Hahella chejuensis KCTC 2396: one gene and its partner. The protein of the gene in region 1 interacts with the protein of each later gene in a pairwise test. Links are inferred from orthologs where the notes say so. Each region holds a gene or a part of one and is shown on either strand. Other genes may lie near its edges.

Evidence for each region.
Region 2: the proteins of ileS (region 1) and HCH_RS11180 interact in binary tests that used the Escherichia coli proteins (3 or more experiments, as listed by UniProt). The link is inferred for Hahella chejuensis KCTC 2396 from one-to-one orthologs.

What each region holds. Positions count from the first base shown.
Region 1 is NC_007645.1:6,066,423-6,070,913, forward strand. The notes cover bases 567-3,959. They hold ileS (isoleucine--tRNA ligase), read right to left. Parts: upstream 3,593-3,959; coding sequence 767-3,592; downstream 567-766. Other genes in these bases: lspA (signal peptidase II), read right to left, coding at 567-767; ribF (bifunctional riboflavin kinase/FAD synthetase), read right to left, coding at 3,774-3,959. Also shown: fkpB (FKBP-type peptidyl-prolyl cis-trans isomerase), read right to left, coding at 1-211; more of lspA, read right to left, coding at 228-566; more of ribF, read right to left, coding at 3,960-4,491. UniProt on the Escherichia coli protein: Catalyzes the attachment of isoleucine to tRNA(Ile). As IleRS can inadvertently accommodate and process structurally similar amino acids such as valine, to avoid such errors it has two additional distinct tRNA(Ile)-dependent editing activities.
Region 2 is NC_007645.1:2,524,341-2,527,727, reverse strand. What follows is about bases 1-2,839. They hold HCH_RS11180 (ABC transporter substrate-binding protein), read right to left. Parts: upstream 1,961-2,839; coding sequence 1,040-1,960; downstream 1-1,039. Other genes in these bases: HCH_RS11175 (LacI family DNA-binding transcriptional regulator), read left to right, coding at 2,259-2,839; HCH_RS11185 (sugar ABC transporter ATP-binding protein), read right to left, coding at 1-776. Also shown: more of HCH_RS11175, read left to right, coding at 2,840-3,266. UniProt on the Escherichia coli protein: Part of the ABC transporter complex RbsABC involved in ribose import. Binds ribose. Also serves as the primary chemoreceptor for chemotaxis.

The DNA of each region.
Region 1 (4,491 bases):
ACCCCTTCTCAGGCAAGACGGAAAAAGTCTTGCGCTCTCCCGCCCGCATTCCTCTCAGCAGCTCTTCGAAACCTGCTGGAAGCACGCCGTCGCCGTACTCGAACTCACCCGGTTGGCCAGAAAAAGTTGAATCCACGACTTCGCCACTCCCCAAGCGCAGCTCAAAGTGCAGAGTGATAAGCGTTCCAGCGCCGACAAACATTTCAGTCATTGCATTATCTCGTTAATTACTTATCTTCCGTCGCACCGGAAGGATTACGGAATACATCAATCGCAATCATGAATGCGCCAATAGTAATAGTGGTATCCGCAAAGTTAAACGCGGGAAAGTTATATCCGCCATAGAAAAAGTGCAAAAAGTCAACGACATACCCTAACACAGCCCGATCGTACAGGTTGCCTAAAGCCCCCCCCAGAACCAAACTGAGCGCGCATGCCATCCAACGCTCCTCACGAGTTAAGCGAACCAGCCAAAGCACCAACACCACACTCACTACAGCAGCCAGAATAATAAAGAACCAGCGCTGCCACCCTGACGCATCCGCCAGAAAACTGAACGCCGCGCCAGTATTATGCAGCAGCGTGAAGCTGAAGAAGGGCGCGACAGGCACAGATTCACCCAGAACCATATTTGTACTCACGTACCACTTGGTTCCCAGATCAAGGACAATAACAGCCAAGGTCAACCACAACCAACGCAGCATGCCTGGATTCACTTTTTGCATTTCGCCTCCGCCTTGACTGACTTCACTGGCCCGCGCATCCATTAGGCATATTTCCTTTCTTCTCCTGAGCCATCGATATTTTCGATGCAGCGTCCACACAGATCCTCATGAGACCCGTGCGCGCCAACATCTTCGCGATGATGCCAGCAGCGGCCACATTTCTTGTGTTCAGAACTCCTGATGCCCACACGCAAACCTTCTGTTTCCGTAGCGACAGAGTTGGACTCAGACGCGTCCTCTACGCCAAAAACAGATGCTCCTGATGTAATGAACACAAAGCGTAACTCTTCACCTAATGCATTCAGGTCATGCTGCATCTCAGGAGTAGCAAACAGGGAGACTTCCGTTGTCAGTGAACCTTTCACCTTCCCCGCATTACGCGCTTCTTCGAGCGCTTTGTTGACGGATGTTCTGACCCGCAGCAGGCGGCTCCAATAATCGCGCCCCATCTCAGATCCTTCAGCCAGAGGCTGCAAACCTTCATAGAAAGTTTCAAGGAAGATACTTTCTGCGCGCTGGCCTGGAATATAAGACCAAATTTCCTCAGCAGTGAAACTCAGTATCGGCGCAATCCAACGCACCAGCGCCTCAATGACGTGATACTGTGCGGTTTGCGCTGAGCGGCAACCAAGGCTGTCCAGCTTCATGGTGTATTGACGGTCCTTGATGACGTCAAGATAGAAGCTGCCGAGCTCTACAGAACAGAAGTTATGCACTTTCTGATATACCTGAACGAAGTTGTACTGCTCGTAAGCCTTCTTCAGTTCTTCCTGCAGCAACCAGGCGCGGTCGACAATCCAGCGATCTAACGCCAACAGATCATCCATCGCCACCATGTCTTTAACCGGATCAAAATCGTTGATATTCGCCAGCAGGAAGCGAGAAGTATTACGAATTCGGCGATAAGAGTCCGCCGTACGCTCCAGGATATTCTTCGACAACACCATCTCGGCGCTGTAATCCGTCGCCGCAACCCACAGCCGTAGAATATCCGCGCCAAGTTTGTTCATGACTTCCTGGGGCTCAATGCCGTTCCCCAACGACTTGGACATCTTGTGCCCTTTTTCATCCACGGTGAATCCATGGGTGAGCACCTGCCGATATGGAGCCTTACCTTTGATCGCCACAGCCGTCTTCAAAGAAGATTGGAACCAGCCTCGATGCTGATCAGAGCCTTCCAGATACAGGTCCGCTGGGAACTGACCCAGCTCTTCCCGCTGCTCCAGAACCGCGCTATGCGTGACGCCTGAATCAAACCACACATCCAAAGTGTCCGTCACTTTCTCATAATTCTGCGCGTCAGCGCCCAACAGGTCTTCCGCATTGATATCCCACCATGCGTCAATACCTGTTTTCTCAACTTGTTTGGCGACTTCTTCCACCAATCGCGCGGTATCTGGATGCAGCTCCTGGGTTTCTTTATGGACAAAGAAAGCGATGGGAACACCCCATGTACGCTGGCGAGAGATACACCAATCCGGACTCTGCTCAATCATCGCCTCAATGCGGTTTTGTCCCCAGGACGGAACCCAACGCACCAGCTTGATTTCCGCCAACGCCTGATCACGCAAGCCTTGTTTATCCATACTGATAAACCATTGCGGCGTGGCGCGGTAAATCAGCGGCGTCTTGGTTCTCCAGCAATGCGCATAGCTGTGAGTGATTTTCCCGTGGCTTAATAAACGCCCGCGCTCTTTCAATACTTCAATAACATGATCATCAACTTTGTAAACATGCTCTCCCGCGAATAGCTCAACGTTATCCCGGTACACGCCGCGGTCGTCCAGCGGATTGATAGTTTCAATGCCGTATTTGTTGCATACAGCAAAGTCTTCCATACCATGGTCAGGGGCGGTATGAACAACGCCAGTACCTGCATCCAGAGTGACATGATCCCCCAACAACGCAGGAATGCTACGCTTATAGAACGGGTGAAGGAATGTCTTGCCCTCAAGGTCCTGTCCAGTGCAGCGCCCTACTACCTGATAGTCCTCCACACCGCAGCGAGCCATCACAGACTCAAGCATTTTTTCCGCTACGATCCAACGTTGCGGACGACCATCAACGCTGCACTGCGTCAGGGCGTAATCGATCTCCGCTCCCAGTGACACCGCCAGGGAAGCAGGCAAAGTCCAAGGAGTTGTCGTCCAGATAACGATGGAAACCGCCCCTTCGCCAGATGCGTCAGCGAACGCGCTCAGTAGGTCTTGCTCATTTTCGGCGGGATAGCTGACATCAATGGAGTTTGAGGTCTTATCTTTATATTCAACCTCTGCTTCCGCCAGGGCGGAGCCGCCAACGACACTCCAGTAGACCGGCTTGTAACCTTTCTGCAGGTGTCCGCTTGTCGCGATCTTGCCTAGCGCCCGGATGATGTCCGCTTCAGTTTTGAAATCAAGGGTCAGATAAGGTTTGAACCAGTCGCCAAAGACGCCCAAGCGAATAAAATCTTCTCGCTGTTTGGCCACCTGCTCCAAAGCATACTCACGACATTTCCGCCTGAACTCTTTATAGCCGACCTTGTCCCCAGCGCGACCGATCATCGTTTCGACTTTGTGCTCAATGGGCAGACCATGGCAATCCCAGCCAGGAACATAAGGCGCATCGTAGCCCGCTACAGTCTTCGACTTAACGATGATGTCCTTGAGTATCTTGTTAACCGCATGCCCCAAGTGAATATTGCCATTGGCGTATGGAGGGCCATCGTGCAGTATGAACTTTTCACGCCCCTTAAACTCTTCTCTAATCTTCTCGTAGAGCTCAATATCTCCCCAGCGCTTCAGCATATCCGGCTCGCGTTGAGGGAGATTGCCACGCATGGGGAAATCGGTCTGAGGAAGATTAAGGGTGTGCTTATAGTCGCTCATAATTTACCTAATATGCCAAAGTCAGGATTTTGCGCCTGCCATCCACTTACATTTACTGTTTTCACTTGAAAGCCATCTTGCGGCGGTCAATTCGCTTGCTGCGACCGCCAAACAGCAGAGCCCAATCATGCTTGATGAACGTAGATTAAAGCTCTTCGCCACACATCATGCAGATTTTTCTTCAGCCTGCGCCACTGACGCTATGCAGTGGCATAGATTGCAGTCGCCTCTTGGCGCCTTCAATATCTCTTTGTATCTGCGCCTGTAACTGCTCCAGCCCACTGAACTTGCGTTCATCACGCAGTTTTTCAAGAAATTGCACATTTATTCGCTGACCATATATATCGTCGGCATGCTCAAATAGGTGCACTTCCAAAGCAGGAGTCACTCCCAAACCATCAATGGTAGGACGAACGCCAATATTAGCTACGCCAAATCGCACGTGACCTGTAGCCAGCGTCGTCTTAACTAAGTAGACGCCAGACAGCACTGGTCTTTTACGCCCTAAAGATACATTGGCTGTCGGCGCGTTCAACTGTCGCCCCAGCTTACGTCCATGCACCACGCACCCTGTAATACTGTAGGGCCTTCCAAGCAGGTCTTCCGCTTGCGTAAATTCGCCTTGCGCCAGTGTGGCGCGAATTCGCGTACTGCTGACACGCTCACCCTCTACTTCTACAGTGGGCGTATTTTCAACACTAAAGCCAGAGACCAAGCCAGACTTTTCCAACAGCCGAAAGTCTCCAGAGCGATCGCAGCCAAAACGAAAATCATCGCCAACCACAAGGTGCTTAACATGAAGCCCCGTCACCAGAACGTCGTCAATGAATTGTTGAGCCGTCAGGCCGCGCAGTCGGCGATTAAACTGAAGACACAACAGATAATCCACATTTAGGGCG
Region 2 (3,387 bases), 3.5 Mb from region 1 along the record:
ACGATATCGCCGTCATTCCGCAACGGCGTTTTTTCCGGAAAGCTATTGCTGATTTTGCGGCCCACCATCATTTCCAGCAGCTCGTCCACCGCCACCTCGCCGACCTCGCGATCGCCGATTTTCTCGCCGTCCCGCAAAACAGTGATGCGATCGCAAATCTCATAGATCTCTTCCATGTGATGAGAAATAAACACCATGCCTACGCCCTGCGCCTTGAGTTCCCGCATCACCCGAAACAGGTGCTCCGCCTCGTTGGGCGTCAGGGTGGCGGTAGGCTCGTCCAGCACCAGGATGCGCGCATCCAGCGACAGTGCTTTGGCGATTTCCACAAACTGTTGCTCCGCCACGCTCAGATGATCCACCGGCGCGTCCAGATCAATGTTCACATCAAGACGCTGACAGATTTTCTCCGCCTGAGCGCGCATGTCCTTTTTGCGCAGCATGCCCAGAGCATTGCGCAACTCACGGCCGAGAAAAATATTCTCCACTGCATTGAGATAAGGTATCAGGCTGAATTCCTGAAAAATAACACCCACGCCGGCGTCGGTGGCGTCGTGATAATGACGGAAATCCACTGGCGCGCCATCGATCAGAATGCGTCCGGCGTCCTGTTTATAAACGCCGCAGAGAATTTTCATCAGCGTGGATTTGCCCGCCCCGTTTTCGCCTAGCAAGGCGTGAATCTCCCCGGATTGCAGCTCAAAGCTGATATCGTTGAGCGCACGCACGCCGGGAAATCCTTTGCTGATATGTTCAAGGGAAAGAAGACTGTTCATGACTCTTACACCCGGTAATACGACCTAACTTCCATCCGCACCGCCCAGAACACCGCCGCACTGCGCTGGCGCGCACAGCGAAACCGTCTCCGGGCTTGCTTATTCCTGAGAACGCCGTGGCGATAGAAAGCTCGCCGCCCAGCGCTTATGCGAAGAAGAGCACGCGGCTCCGTTCACCCTGAGCCTGTCGAAGGGCCTTCCCCTTTGGTGGGAGAAAGGCCGGCGTCGACAGAGACTCATTCCAGTGAAACGCGGTTTAACCTCTACCAGGTAAAGTCAGCGGCTCCGGCTTTGTCGATCAGCTTCACGTCCACCGGCATGGTGGCGGGGATTTCAGAACCCCAGTGCTTGACCAGTGCGATGGCCAGTCCCAGACGAATCTGGTCGCGGGGGAATTGCGCCGAGGTGGCGATGAATTTGGAGTCAGGTTTCAGCATGGCTTTGATGGCTTCCGGGTGGCCATCCACGCTGACCAGCTTGACGTCCATACCGCTGGCTTCGATAGCGGTCAACGCGCCCAGAGCGCCAGTGTCGTTAACGCTGAACACGCCATCCAGACCAGGGTTGGCCTGCAGCATGTTCTCCGTCACGTTCATAGCGACGTCGCGCTCCTGTTTGCCGTTCTGCTTGCCGACCACTTTGATGTCGGGGAATTCCAGCATGGCGTCGCTGAATCCGCGCACCCGTTCGAGAATGGGCACGACAGGAATGCCGTCAAGAATGGCGACCTCGCCTTTGCCGCCCAACTGTTCGCCCAGGTATCTACCGGCCAGGTAACCGGCGGTGTAGTTCTTGGAGCCGACGAAGGAGTCGATGGGGCCTTCCGCTTCAGCGTCGATGGCGACAGTGATGACGCCCGCTTTCTTGGCGGACACCACGGCGGACTGCACGCCGACGGAGTCGGTGGGGTTAAGCAGCAGAATATCCACGCCTTTTTGCAGCATGTCTTCTACGTCATTGATTTGTTTGGAAACGTCGTGATGGGCGTCGGTGATATAGACTTCTGCGCCAATATCCTTGGCCGCCTCTTCCAGCGCATTCTTCATGGTGACGAAGTAAGCGTTGTTCAGCTCCTGAAAGGACATGCCGATTTTCAGCTGTTCAGCTCCGGCTGGCGAGGCCAGGCCCAAACTGCAAGCGATACCGGCGACTAGGGACTTAAGGGTTTTACTTATTTTCAACATGACTCAACCTTTAGTTATTTTTAGTGGTTCGAAGCGGCTTCTACGCCAAATGTTAACGTTAACATTTTCACGTCGAACAAACCCGTAGATGGGAGCCTGAGCCAGCCTCCGTCTACGGGAACGCTAACGTTGACATCTATATAGAATAAATATCAACTTTTGCAACAATCCCTCGCATTGAGAGAATGTTAACGTTAACATTAAGCTATCATAGCGAATTTTCCATTGCAACAAGCAAGTCGCGACACGCATTTCGGGATCGCTGCATCCCTTACCCACAAAGCGTTTGAGAGGCATCATGCCCAAAAAGAGTAAAGTAACGATTACTGATATCGCCCGTCGGGTGAACATGACCACCATCACCGTATCCAGAGCATTAACCAAGCCGGAGCTGGTGAAGAAAGAAACTCTGGACCGGATACTGGAAGTGGCGCGGGAGCTGAATTACGTCCCCAACGCTTTCGCCCGCAACCTTAAAGGCAGTAAAAGCCGGCTGATCGGCATCATCACCGCCAGCCTGGACAACCCGTTCTACAGCGAGATGATCAAGGCCATCTCCCGCGCCGCCAAAAAGCGTAATTATTCCATCATGCTGTTCGACACTGACGGTTCTCCCGAGCTGGAAAACAAAGCCATGGAAACCATGCTCAGTTATCAGGTGGACGGCATCATTCTGTCGGTGGTGTCCGACTATGATGAATACCACCCGCAATATCTGGAGCAGCTGATTCACGCCAATATCCCGGTGGTGCAAGTGGACCGTCGCCTGTCGGGAGCGCCCTTCCCCGGCGTGTATCTGGATAATCTCGCAAGCGGCTACAAAGGCGGCCGTTATGTACTGGAACAGGGCCATCGCCATATCCTGGCGCTGGCGGGCCCGGAGCAGTCCAATATCTCCAAACAGCGCCTCGAAGGGCTGAAACAAGCGCTTGCCGAATGCAAAGAACCAACCCGACTGGAAGTGCTCTACGGCGACTACACCATGCAACCGGCGTTTGAAAACGCCACCGCCTACTTCAAACAGCATAAGCAATCACCGGATGCAGTGTTCGGTCTTAACATTCTGATCACCCTGGGCGCGCTTAAAGCGCTGCGTAAACTGGGGAACAAGCGCCACAATCCCGCCGTGTTCAGCATCGATGAGGCGCCCTATGCGGACATTTTCGATTTCAATATTCCCTGCGTACATCACGACACTTATCAGATGGGCCATTCCGCCATCAACATGCTGCTGGATCGTATTGAAAACCCTGGTTTCGAAGGAAGCGATATTATTATTGAGGGTGATTTGCGGGCTTCGGTCTAAGCAAAGAATCATTCTCTACACCAACGCGTAGAGCCTGTGACCAAAGCAAAAAAGGGGACGTAATCGTCCCCAAAAGGGCTATCAACACCTAATGGTCAGTCGACGCGATAGGCGTAATAGG